3 regions of the Streptomyces sp. NPDC051662 genome follow, and region 3 is predicted to be linked to each of the others. Evidence: riboswitches for the same ligand, from Rfam matches in the RefSeq annotation. Region 3 holds a riboswitch; each other region holds the start of a gene.
What was found. Region 3 has a riboswitch for cobalamin ahead of metE (5-methyltetrahydropteroyltriglutamate--homocysteine S-methyltransferase). Riboswitches for the same ligand answer to the same signal wherever they lie in the genome.

Region 1 (4,202 bases), on a different contig from region 3:
GCGGTCGAGGGCGGCTTCCGCGAGGGCGGCGTCGGCGGCGGTGTCGGCTTCCCAGAAGCGTTTGTGCGGGGAGCGGCCCATCGCGACGACCTCGCGGACGGTCAGCTCGAAGTCCAGCTGTCCGTCCTGCGGAACGGTGGCGACGCGGCGCGCTCTGGCCTTGGGGGTCATGGTGAGCAGGTCGTCGCCGTCGAGCAGGGCCCGTCCGTGGTCGGGGCGGAGCGTTCCGTAGACGCAACGCAGGAGCGTGGTCTTGCCGCTGCCGTTGGGGCCGACGAGTCCGACGGTCTCGCCGGGGGCGGCGGTGAGGTCGGCGCTGTCGACGAGCCGGCGGCCGTCGGCGGTGTAGGAGAGTCCTTCGAGCCGGAGTGTCGCCGTCATACGGGGGCTCCTTCGGGGCGGCGGCGCATCAGCCACAGGAGGGCCGGGCCGCCGGTGAGCGCGGTGAGTACGCCGACGGGCACGTCCTGGGGCGCGGCGACGGTACGGGCCGCGAGATCGGCGACGACGAGGAGGACGGCTCCGCCCAGCGCCGCGACCGGCAGCAGGGCGCGGTGGCCCGCGCCGACGGCCATTCTGGCGGCGTGCGGCACGAGCAGTCCGATAAAGCCGACGGCGCCGCTCGCGGCCACCATCACGCCGGTGACCAGGGAGGCGAGCACGAAGACCGCGGCGCGGAAGCGCCCGGTGTCCAGGCCGAGTGCGGTCGCGTCCTCCTCGCCCGCCAGCAGCAGATCGAGCGGCCGGGCCAGCGCCATGAGCAGCGCGGTGCCGAGGGTGAGGACGATCGCGGGCAGGAGCAGGGTGGACCAGCGGGCGCTGCCGAGGCCGCCGAAGGTCCAGTAGATGGCTTCCTGGAAGTGCTCGGGGCGTGCCGAGATGATCAGGATGAGGGTGGTGAGCGCGGAGAGGATGTACGAGACGGTGACCCCGGCGAGGACGAGCCGTCCGCCGGTCATCGTGGATCGTCGGCGGGCCAGCCCGTACACCAGCGCCAGGGCGAGGAGCGAGCCGGCGAAGGCCGCGGTGGGCATGGCGACGGTGGTGGTGATCCCCCCGGCGATGCCCAGGACCATGACCAGCACGGCGCCGGCGGACGCTCCGGAGGAGATGCCGAGGAGGAAGGGGTCGGCGAGCCGGTTGCGTACGAGGGCCTGGAGGACGGTGCCGACGACGGCGAGCCCCGCGCCGACGACCACACCGAGCAGCACCCGGGGCAGCCGTACGTCGAGCACGATGGTGCGGAAGGGGCTGGGGTCGGCGCCGCCCGTGAGGATGGTGATCACCTGGCCGGGCGGGATGCGTACGGAGCCGAGGGCGAGGCCCGCGACGACGGCGGCGGCGAGCGCGGCGGCGAGGCAGCCGAGCACCAGGGTGTAGCGCAGCCGCCCGTGGCCGGGCGGGGTGGTCCGGGTCATGGCCGGCTTACTTGACGGACTCGGGGTGGAGCTGGGCGGCGAGCCGTTCGATGGCGTCGGGCGCGCGGACGCCGAGGACGACGTCCGAGAGCGGCATGACGGCGAACCGCTTGTTCCTGATGGCCGGTACGTCCTTGAGCACGGGGTCCTCCAGCAGCCGCTGCTTCTTCTGGGCGACGGTGGTGGAGCCGTAGTCGTAGATGACGATGACATCGGGCTTGCGGGCGACGACCTGTTCCCAGGTGGCGTCGCCGAAGGACTTGTCGAGGTCGGCGAAGACGTTGCGGCCGCCGGCGCGGGTGATCAGTTCGTTGCCGATGCCCTTGCCGCCGGCGGTGAAGGCGGTCTTGTCGCCGCTGTCGTAGACGAAGACGGAGAGCGGTTCGACGCCCTTGAGCAGGGCGGCGGTGTCCGTGACGGTGGTGCGGGCGTCGGCGATCCACTTCTCGGCGCGGTCGGCGACGCCGAAGGTGCGGCCGGTCTCCCGGACCTCCTGGTAGACGTCGTCGAGCGAGGTCCTGTCCTTCGGGCAGTTCTCCAGATTGAGCCGGGTGTCGATGCCGGCGGCCTTGAGGTCGTCGCGGCCACGGCCGTCCTTGGCGGCGAAGGCGCTCGCGTAACCGCCGTACACGAAGTCGGGGTTGGCGGCGAGCAGCCGCTCCTTGGAGGGGTACTCCTTGGCGAGCACCGGGACGCTCCTGTACGCCTTCTCGTAGGCGGGGAGGATCCGGTCGTCCAGCCAGGCGGTGCCGACGAGGGACTTCTCCAGGCCGAGCGCCAGCATCACTTCGGTGACGTGCTGGTTCATGGTGACGACCCGCTTCGGCGGCGCCTGATAGGTGGTTCTCACCCCGCAGTTGGTGACGGTGTACGGGAAGCCGGGCGCGGTGGTCGCGGTCCGCGCGCCGTCCTTCGCGTCCGTGGTGGTGGAGCCGCCGCAGGCGGTGAGCGGGAGCAGTACGGCGGATATGACGGCGGACGTGAGCGCACGGCGGCGCCGGGACAGCACAGACACGGCAGGGCCTCCTCCGGGGGATTTCCGCGTCCCCTGGCTGGTGGGAGAAGGGCGGCAGGTCAGTTCCTGGCTGCCAAGCTGGGCTTGGTCACAGTGGCGGGACCGCGCCGGATTCACACCGGCTTCCTGATCCCCACCGCCTCGGTTCGGCGCTCAGTTTGTCAGACCGGCTGAGCGCCGCGACCGGCGCCTCAGACGATCTCGACGTCCTCTTCCGTGACCTCGCCCTCCACAATGCGGTACGAGCGGAACTGGAAGGGGCCCGCGTCGTCGTGGTCGGCGGTGGAGACGAGGACGTAGTGGGCGCCCGGTTCGTTGGCGTAGGTGATGTCCGTACGGGACGGATACGCCTCGGTCGCGGTGTGCGAGTGGTAGATGATCACCGGCTCTTCGTCGCGGTCGTCCATCTCCCGGTAGAGCTTGAGCAGATCCGCCGAGTCGAACTCGTAGAAGGTGGGCGAGCGCGCGGCGTTGAGCATGGGGATGAACCGCTCGGCCCGGCCGGTCCCGGCGGGGCCCGCGACCACGCCGCACGCCTCGTCGGGATGGTCGGCGCGCGCGTGCTCGACGATCTTGTCGTGCAGTGCCTGGGTGATGGTGAGCATGGAGAAAATATAAAGGGACGAGTACGGCCCCCGGATCCGGGAGGGAGTTTCCCGGTTCCAGGGGCCGTCACGGTCTCGGCGGGGCCCGGCGGGGCTATTCCGCGGAGGCGTACTCCCGGGTGGGGTCGCCCGCCACGGCGCGCTGGGCGCGGCGCTTGAGGAACTGCCAGCCGACGAGGAGGCCGACCGCCCAGACCGCCCCCACGTAGAGGGAGACCCGCGCGTCCTCGTCATACGCGATCAGACAGGTGACGAGGGCCAGGAAGCCCACCGCGACCCAGCTGAACACCGAACCGCCCGGGGCGGGGAAGGACGAGGCGGGCAGCAGGCCCGCCCGTACCCCGCGGCGATAGCGGATATGGCTGATCAGGATCATCATCCAGGTCCAGACACCGGCGGCGGTGGCCACGGAGGTCACATAGCCGAAGGCCTTCTCCGGGACGATGTAGTTGAGGACCACGCCGATGCCCATGAGGGCGACGGAGACGGTGATGCCGAACGCCGGGGTCCTGCGGGAGTTGAGCCTGCCGAAGAGCTTCGGCGCCTCGCTGTTGGCGGCGAGGTCGCGCAGCATCCGGCCGGTGGAGTACATGCCCGAGTTGCAGGAGGAGAGCGCGGCGGTCAGCACCACGAAGTTGACGATGCCGGCCGCGAGCGGGATGCCCATCTTCTCGAAGGCGTGGACGAAGGGGCTGGCGCCCGCCGAGAACTCGGTCCACTTGACGACCGCGAGGATGACGGTCAGCGCGCCCACGTAGAAGACGATGATGCGCCAGGGCAGCGTGTTGATCGCCTTGGGAAGGGTCTTCTCCGGGTTCTCGGACTCACCCGCGGTGACGCCGACCAGTTCGACGGCGAGGTAGGCGAACATCACGCCCTGGAGGGTCATCAGGCTGGAGCCGATGCCGTTGGGGAAGATCCCGTCGTGGGCCCAGAGGTTGGAGGCGGTGGCGGTGTCACCGGCGTCGGAGAAGCCGAGGGTGAGCACACCGAGACCGATGACGATCATTCCGATGATCGCGGTGACCTTGATCATCGAGAACCAGAACTCGACCTCGCCGAAGATCTTCACCGAGATCAGATTGACGCCGAAGAGCACCACCAGGAAGACCAGGGCGCTGACCCACTGGGGGATCTGCGGGAACCAGAAGTGGATGTAGATGG
Region 2 (4,202 bases), on a different contig from region 3:
ACGCCCTCCGGTGGTTCCGGGGCGAAGAACAGGCCCAGAAAGGCCCGGTGGAAGCAGGCGCCGACGAGAAGCAGCGCCGCCGCGTCCGGGTCGATGTCCGGGGAGACCCGGCCCAGCTCCTGTTCCGCGGCGAGATACGCGGCCACGGACCGGCTCACCTCGTGCGGCCCCGAGCCGTCGAGTCCGAGCCGTTCGCGATGGGCCACGAGCAGGTCGGGGCTGGCGAAGAGGGACGCCGCCATCGGGAACGTACCCCGGTAGAAGAGCACCCCCACCCGGGCCACCTCCTCCAGATGATCCGCCACCTCCCCCTCGCCCACGCGCCCGGGCAGCCGCGCCAGCGCGTCCGTGAAGCGCGGCGCGCGCTCGTGCAGAACGCTGACGAAGATCTCCTCCTTGTCGCGGAAGTGCTTGTAGAGCGCGGCTTCCGAGCAGCCCGCCTCCCTCGCGATCTCCTTCGTCGTCGTGCGCGTCAGCCCCACGGTGCCCATCAGCCGCGCGGCGGCGTCGAGGATGCGCGAGCGCGTGAGGGCGCCGCCGGTCAGGGGCGGCGCGGCGGCTTCTCGGTGCGTACCGGTCATGTCGTACCCGTCATGCCCACCAGCCTACTTTGACAAGTGGGTGAGCGCTCACCCACCATGGCTGGTAAGCGTTCACTCACCCCTGGAGGGGTCATGAAAATCGCTGTGCTGGGAGCCACGGGAGGCGTCGGACGGCAGATCGTCCGCCACGCCCTCGCGGACGGACACAAGGTTTCGGCCGCGGTACGGGACCCGGCCAAGCTGAGGACGGAACACGAGGGCCTGACGGTCGTACGCGCCGACGCCCTCGACGCGGCCTCCCTGACCGAGGTCGTCGACGGGGCCGACGCGGTGCTCTCCGGGATGGGCCAGGCCGGCCGGCACGACCCGCTCAAGCCCGCCTCCACCTCGGCGCGGGCGGCGACCGAGGCGATGGCCGCGACCGGCGCCCGGCGGATCGTCGTGGTGAGCGCGGCGCCGCTGAACCGCTCGGGTCCGGTCAGCCGTGGCTCGCGCGCCGGGTCCTGCTGCCCGGGATGTGGCTGGCGCTCAAAGAGCTGTACACGGATCTCGAACTGATGGAGACGATCCTGCGCGAGAGCGGGCTCGACTGGACGTCGGTACGGCCGCCCCGGCTGACGGACGCCGACGGCAAGGGCACCTACCGCCACGCCGTGGAGGCGGGCCCGGCCGCCAACGCGATCGCCCGCGCGGACGTGGCCCGCGCCATGCTGGACTTCGTCACGGACCGGTCGACGTTCGGGCACGCGGTCGGCGTCAGCGACTGACGGGCGACCGGAGACCGGCCGACGGTCCCCTGACAGGAAACCGGGACCGGCCCGCGCTTCGTGAGCGCGGGCCGGTCCCGGTTCCGTTCCCCGTTCCGTTTCCGTTCCCGGTCCCGGTTCAGCCGGCGGTACGTACCGGTGCGGCAGTGCTGTCGGCCGCCACCGCGGCGGCCTGCCGCCTCGGCCGGAGGGCCCGCTCCGCCAGCGCCCCGAAGATCAGCCCGAAGGCTGTCCAGAGCAGCGCCTGTACGGCGATCGACGCCAGCCGGAATTCCCAGAGCAGGGCGGCCGGGAACGTGGCCGGAATGGCATCGGTGTTGGCGGGCAGGACCAGACAGGCCACCACCACGGCGACGACATAACCGCCACCGGCGGCGACCGCCGCGTTCCAGTTGCCCAGACGCGGCGCGAGCCTTCTCCCCGCGATGACCGCGACAACCGCCAGCAACACGCTCAACACGATCATCAGGAAGAACAGCGTGGTGCGCTTGCCGATGGTGTCCGGGTCGCCGACCGCGGGCGGGTTCGCCGGATACTTCAGGAACGGCACCAGATAGACGGTGGCGAAGGCGGCCCCGGCGAGCAGCGCCGCGGTCACCCTCGGACCGAACCGGCCGATCCTGCCCAGACAGCCGGCGAAGACCAGCGAGGCGATCCCGCCCAGGGCCACCCCGTACACGAGGACGCCGGTGGCCAGCCCGAAGGTCGACTGCACCGGCCGGCTGACCAGTTCTTCCTCCTCTTCTTCCGCGCCCTGCTGGGTGGCTTCCCCGCCGTGCTGATGCGCGGACGCGGAGTGGGCCTCCTCCTGCGCGATGGAGGCCCGTACCGAGGGCTCACCCGCCACATAGGCCAGCGCGAACGCGCAGAGTCCGGCGAGGACGCCCGCGATCATGCCGCGGACGAGGAGGGTTCTGACGGTGGAGGCATGCATGCGCGTGATCTCCGTCGGTCGTCAGTGGCAGGGGAAGCCGAGGAGATGACGGCCGTCGTGGACCCACTCGTGCACGTCCGCACCGGAGAACACCGACGTGGCGCCCTGCTCCGCGCCGACGAAATAGAGCAGCACCAGCATCAGGGTGCCGACGAACACGGCCCAGGGCAGCACCGCGCGGAGCGGAAGGGGGGTGACAGCGGTGCCGGCGGCACCGGTGGATGCAGCGGCCGGGGGCGCTATGGACTGCGCCATGACACAACCTCCTTGGGGAACTCGCGTCCCGTTCAGTGGAGCTCGAACGACGGCATCCGGGTCTGACTCACCGGGACCCCCGCCGCGCTGATACGCGACCGGCGCCCGGCTTACAGTGGCGCGACCGTGCCGGATTCCCACCGGACTTCCGTTCCGCCGTCGTTATTTCGACGTGAAGGTACCGCGATCCCGGGGACCGGCCAAGAGGACCTTTTCCCGGAACGTGCCGGAACACGGCCGGAACCCGGCGGGAACACGGCCAGAACCTGCGGAAACACGGCCGGAACCCGGCCGGACCGAGCCAGAACCAAGGAGCGAGGACCGTATGACCACCCGGCTCATGCTCATCTCACCGGCCATGAACCCGGCCCTGCGGGAGGCCCGCTTCCCCCACGCCGAGGAGCCGGCCGACGGCGGGCTGGACGCCCTCGGGCTGCGGCAGGCCGAAGCCGTACGGGAGACCTTCCCCGTCACCACCACATACGTCTCCCCCTCCCCCCGCTGCCGGCGCACCGCCGAGGCCCTCGGCCTGGACGCGAAGCCGCTGCCCGCCCTCGCACCCTGCGCCATGGGCGGCTGGCAGGGCAGGACCCTCGACGAGGTGGCCGCCGCGGAACCGCACGCGCTGGCCTCCTGGCTGTCGGACCCCGCGTCCGCCCCGCACGGCGGCGAATCCCTGCTGACGCTGCTCGCCCGCGCCGCCCACTGGCTCGACGCGCTGGGCGGCGACACTCATGGCGACGGCACCTCTGACGACAGCACCCCTGGCGACAGCACCTCTGACGACGGCACACCGCGCGACCGCACCCCGCGCGGCGGCGGCACGGCGGGGGGCCGCGTCATAGCCGTCGCCGAGCCGGACATCATCCGCGCCTGCGCGGTCCACGCCTTGGGCGCAACTCCCGCGGCCTTCTGGCGGATTGACGTACGCCCCCTGACCGCCACCGAACTCAGCGGGCGGGCCGGCCGCTGGAACCTGCTCAGCGGCCGACCGCTCCACAGCGCCACCCCCTGAGGCTGTCGCCATAGCCCCCGGCGCTCCCCGGCGCTCCCCGGCGCCCCCGGCACTCTCCGGCGGCGCCCACGCCCGTTCGCCTTGTGAAGACAGCCGGTGTAGATGTAGGTACATGGCCGGACATATGGGTCGATCCTGGGCTCGGGCCCTGGCTGCCCGCTCCGGCCGACGCCCACGGAGTCGGTGGCGTCGTCCGTCGTGGCTGAACGTCCGCACGCTCGCCGGGCAGGTCTTCATCCTGCAACTGGTGATCGTGCTGCTGCTCATCGGGTCCTCGCTGATCTCGCTCCTCCTGGTGTCCAGGCGCGACACCGAACAAGAGGCACGCAACCGCTGCGTCTCCGTCGCCACCGCGTTCGCGAACTCCCCCGGAATCGCGCCCGCCCTGCGGGCACCCGACCCCTCCGCGATCCTCCAGCCACGGGCGGAGGCGGTACGCAAAGCCTCCAGCGTCGACTTCGTCGTCGTACTGAACACGAAGGGGATCCGGCTCACCCACCCCAATCCCGCGCGCATCGGGGAGCACTTCATCGGCACCATCGGGCCGTCGCTGAAGGGCCGCACCATCACCGAGACCGTCCCGGGGACCCTCGGTCCCTCCGTACGGGCGGTGACCCCCGTCAAGGACGCGAGCGGAAAGGTGATCGGCCTCGTATCGGCCGGGATCACCATCGAGAAGGTGAACAGTC
Region 3 (4,202 bases):
GAGCTGCTGTCCGGGGCGTGACACCTGGTGGGCCGACGGGTCAGGGGCCGAGTGATAGGCGGTCCGGGTCTTGGACGTGAACACGCGGATGCCCTCTGAGCTGGGATGATGTTACTTTTTATGGTCCACATCCACAGCGTGAGAGAGCATCCGCAACCGGTGCTCGGCCGTCCGGGTGGATCAGTCCGGCTGCGCCCGCACCGTCCGTATCCGGCCGTATAAGGTCGCCGACTGACCGCGTGTCCATCGGAAGGGAACCTGGCTCGTGACCACTTCGATCATTGTCGGAGGAAGCGGCGCCCTGGGGCGCGTCCTGGCACAACGATTCGCCGAGCGTGGCGACAGCGTCATCGTCACCAGTCGTGCCAGGGAGCGCGCCGATACCGTGGCCGCCGAAATCGCCGACAACGTCCGGGGTCTGGCCGTTGACCTGGCGCGGCCGGAGACCATCGACGGAGCGCTCGCGGATGTACGGGACGTTGACAACGTGGTGATCACCGGCGTCTCGGAGGGTTTCAACACTCTCGCGGATTTCGACATCGCCAGGGCCGTGGAAGCTGTCACCGTCAAGCTGGTGGGGTACACGGAGACCGTGCGAGTGCTGCGTGACCGGTTCACCCCTGAGGCGTCGGTCGTACTCTTCGGCGGCCTGGCCAAAGAGCGCCCCTACCCCGGCTCCACCATCGTGACCGCCGTCAATTCCGCCGTCACCGGACTGGTGAAGACCCTGGCACTGGAGATCGCGCCTCACCGTGTGAACGCGCTCCACCCCGGCGTCGTGGGCGACAGCCCGAGGTGGCGCGACGTGCCCGACCACCCGCACGTACCGCGTACTCCCATCGGGCGCCTGGTGACCATGGAGGAAGTCGCCGACGCCACCGACTTCCTCCTCCGCAACACCGGCGTCAACGCCCAGGATCTCTTCGTCGACGGCGGACTACGCGTCACCTGACACGACCGGCTCCCGCTCAAGAATGCGATTCTGGGTCCGAACCGCACGTTTCGCCGCCAAGCCCTCCAAGTCCTGAGTCCATGAGCGCACGATGTTCGACCGTCCCGGCCCACGGTGAACCGTGCTGTCGGTGAACCGTGCTGTCGGTGATCCGTTTCAGCGCCTAAGCTGGCTCGTGCAGTTGGTTCGCCCTGCCAGCCGGGCAGGCGCGTCGTAAGAGGGAACCCGGTGGAAATCCGGGACTGCCCCGCAGCGGTGAGTGGGAACGACCGCCGTCATCAGCACTGGGTCCGAGCCGGACCCGGGAAGCGACGGCCAGTAGGAGTCCCTGTCGGTACGCGCGTTCATCCGTGCGCGTACGGGTACGGGACGCGCCCGCGAGTCCGAAGACCTGCCACTGCCCGCGCGCCACCGGTGCGCGCGGAGATCTCGGTGACCTCGTGGGCGGGTCGGCGTACATATCGGGCGGGCATCCGTGGCGGCACAGCGCCGCCGGCCGCCGGATCTGTTCAGCTCTTCGCGCCCGCGGTCCGTCGCCGGGATCTTGGGAGACATACTCGCGAAGGAGAGTCCCTTGACCACGAAGTCCGCAGCCGCGGCAGCCCGGGCCACCGTGTACGGCTATCCCCGTCAGGGCCCGAACCGGGAACTCAAGAAGGCCGTCGAGGGCTACTGGAAGGGCCGGGTCACCGCCGACGCCCTCCGGGACACCGCGGCCGAACTGCGCCGCGCCACCTGGCGTCGGCTCGCCGACGCCGGTGTCCATGAGGTGCCGACCGGTGACTTCTCGTACTACGACCATGTCCTGGACACCAGTGTCATGGTGGGCGCGATCCCCGCCAGGCACCGCGCCGCCGTCGAAACGGACGCCCTGGACGGGTACTTCGCGATGGCGCGCGGTACGCGGGAGGTGACGCCGCTGGAGATGACCAAGTGGTTCGACACCAATTACCACTATCTGGTGCCGGAGCTGGGGCCCGACACCGTCTTCACCGCCGATTCCGGCAAGCAGGTCGCCGAGTTCCGGGAAGCCCTCGCGCTCGGTCTGACGGCACGTCCGGTGCTGGTCGGTCCGGTCACCTATCTGCTGCTGGCGAAGCCCGCCCCCGGGGTCGCCGCCGACTTCGAGCCGCTGACCCTGCTGGACCGGCTGCTGCCCGTGTACGCGGAGGTGCTCGCCGATCTGCGCGCGGCGGGCGCCGAGTGGGTCCAGCTGGACGAGCCCGCCCTGGTGGCGGAGCGTTCCCTGGCCGAGCTGAACGCCGCCACCCGCGCCTACCGGGATCTGGGCTCCCTCACCGACCGGCCGAAGCTGCTGGTCGCCTCGTACTTCGACAAGCTCGGCGCGGCTCTGTCCGTACTGGCCAAGTCACCCGTCGAGGGGCTCGGGCTGGACTTCACCGGGCCCGCGGCGGCGAATCTCGATGAGCTGGCGGCGGTCGGCGGACTGCCCGGCAAGCGGCTGCTCGCCGGTGTGGTCAACGGCCGTAACGTCTGGATCAACGACTTCGAGAAGTCCCTGTCGGTCCTCGGCACGCTCCTCGGCCTCGCCGGACAGGTGGATGTGACGTCCTCCTGCTCCCTGTCGCACGTGCCGCTGGATGTCACGGCCGAGCGCGATATCGATCCGGGGATCGCCCGCTGGCTCGCCTTCGCCCGGCAGAAGACCGAGGAGATCGTCACGCTGGCCCGTGGCCTCGCGCGGGGCACCGGCGCCATCACGGCCGAACTGGCCGCCAACCGGGCCGACTTGGCCTCAAGGGCGGGATCGGCGCTCACCAACGACCCGGCTGTTCGCGCACGGGCCGCGGCCGTCACGGACGCGGACAGCCGCCGCTCCCAGCCGTACGAGAAGCGTGCGGAGGCCCAACGCGGCCGTCTGGAGCTGCCCTTGCTGCCGACGACGACCATCGGCTCGTTCCCGCAGACCACCGAGTTGCGCACGGCCCGCGCCGATCTACGGGCCGGCCGTATCGACGCGGCGGGGTACGACAAGCGGATCGAGGCGGAGATCCGTGAGGTCATCTCGTTCCAGGAGGAGACCGGCATCGACGTCCTGGTGCACGGCGAGCCCGAACGCAACGACATGGTGCAGTACTTCGCCGAACAGCTCGCCGGCTACCTCGCCACGCGGCACGGCTGGGTCCAGTCGTACGGCACCCGCTATGTCCGGCCGCCGATCCTCGCCGGGGACATCTCCCGCCCCGCCCCGATGACGGTGCGCTGGACGGCATACGCGCAGTCCCTCACCGGCCGGCCGGTCAAGGGCATGCTGACCGGCCCGGTCACCATGCTGGCGTGGTCGTTCGTACGGGACGACCAGCCGCTCGGTGACACGGCGCGGCAGGTCGCCCTCGCGCTGCGCGACGAGGTCGACGATCTGGAGAGCGCGGGCGCTTCCGTGATCCAGGTGGACGAGCCCGCGCTGCGTGAGACGCTGCCGCTGCGGGCCCGTGATCACCAGGCGTATCTCGACTGGGCGACCGAGGCGTTCCGTATCACCACCGGCGGGGTCCGCGCGGACACTCAGATCCATACGCATATGTGCTACGCGGAGTTCGGTGACATCCTCCCGGCGATCGACGCGCTGGACGCCGATGTGATCAGTCTGGAGGCCGCGCGCTCCCATATGCGGGTCGCGGACGAACTGGCCGCGGCGGGCTATCCGCGCGAGGTCGGCCCGGGTGTGTACGACATCCACTCACCCCGCGTCCCCTCCGCCGGGGAGGTGGCGGACCTGCTGCGCAAGGGACTTGAGGCGGTGCCGGCCGAACGGCTCTGGGTCAACCCCGACTGCGGACTGAAGACCCGTGGCTGGCCGGAGGTCCGTGCCGCGCTGGAGAACCTGGTCGCGGCGGCCCGGGAGGTCCGGGCCACGCTCCCGGCCCCGGCCTCACCGACTCCGTGACACCGGGCCCGCGGCCCCGCCCTCCCCAGTCACGGGGCGGCGGGCGCCGCGGGCTCGCGGCGGCGACCGCGGCCGGGGAGCGTTCCCCGGGCCGCGCCTACGATGGGCCCCATGCCCGGACGCCATGGATCCTCAACTGCGAGCGATGCGCATCAACTCACGCCCGGCACCTCCGAGCTGGCCGCGGCGGCGTCGGTCTTCTCGCTGCTCGCCGACCCCACCCGACTGCATCTGGTGTGGCTGCTGACCCGAGGTGAGTCCGATGTGACCGCGCCGGCCGCCGCGTGCGGAGCGGCGCGGCCCGCGGTGAGTCAGCATCTGGCCAAGCTGCGGCTGGCGGAA

Region 1: linked by a shared signal. The riboswitch ahead of AB0M67_RS31385 (ABC transporter substrate-binding protein) and the one ahead of metE (5-methyltetrahydropteroyltriglutamate--homocysteine S-methyltransferase) in region 3 are both predicted to bind cobalamin.
Region 2: linked by a shared signal. The riboswitch ahead of AB0M67_RS26040 (CbtB domain-containing protein) and the one ahead of metE (5-methyltetrahydropteroyltriglutamate--homocysteine S-methyltransferase) in region 3 are both predicted to bind cobalamin.

What each region holds. Positions count from the first base shown of each region.
Region 1 is NZ_JBFAZD010000024.1:27,826-32,027, forward strand. It holds gene AB0M67_RS31375 (ABC transporter ATP-binding protein) at 1-381, opposite strand, end outside; gene AB0M67_RS31380 (iron ABC transporter permease) at 378-1,418, opposite strand; gene AB0M67_RS31385 (ABC transporter substrate-binding protein) at 1,426-2,424, opposite strand; cobalamin riboswitch at 2,473-2,619, opposite strand; gene AB0M67_RS31390 (M67 family metallopeptidase) at 2,625-3,038, opposite strand; gene AB0M67_RS31395 (amino acid permease) at 3,133-4,202, opposite strand, start outside.
Region 2 is NZ_JBFAZD010000016.1:168,879-173,080, forward strand. It holds gene AB0M67_RS26020 (TetR/AcrR family transcriptional regulator) at 1-581, opposite strand, end outside; gene AB0M67_RS26025 (NAD(P)H-binding protein) at 675-1,100, shown strand; gene AB0M67_RS26030 (NAD(P)H-binding protein) at 1,100-1,309, shown strand; gene AB0M67_RS26035 (CbtA family protein) at 1,428-2,243, opposite strand; gene AB0M67_RS26040 (CbtB domain-containing protein) at 2,265-2,498, opposite strand; cobalamin riboswitch at 2,539-2,707, opposite strand; gene AB0M67_RS26045 (histidine phosphatase family protein) at 2,824-3,513, shown strand; gene AB0M67_RS26050 (SpoIIE family protein phosphatase) at 3,638-4,202, shown strand, end outside.
Region 3 is NZ_JBFAZD010000008.1:54,960-59,161, forward strand. It holds gene AB0M67_RS15380 (homoserine O-acetyltransferase) at 1-21, shown strand, start outside; gene AB0M67_RS15385 (SDR family oxidoreductase) at 266-952, shown strand; cobalamin riboswitch at 1,118-1,366, shown strand; gene metE (5-methyltetrahydropteroyltriglutamate--homocysteine S-methyltransferase) at 1,527-3,860, shown strand; gene AB0M67_RS15395 (metalloregulator ArsR/SmtB family transcription factor) at 3,972-4,202, shown strand, end outside.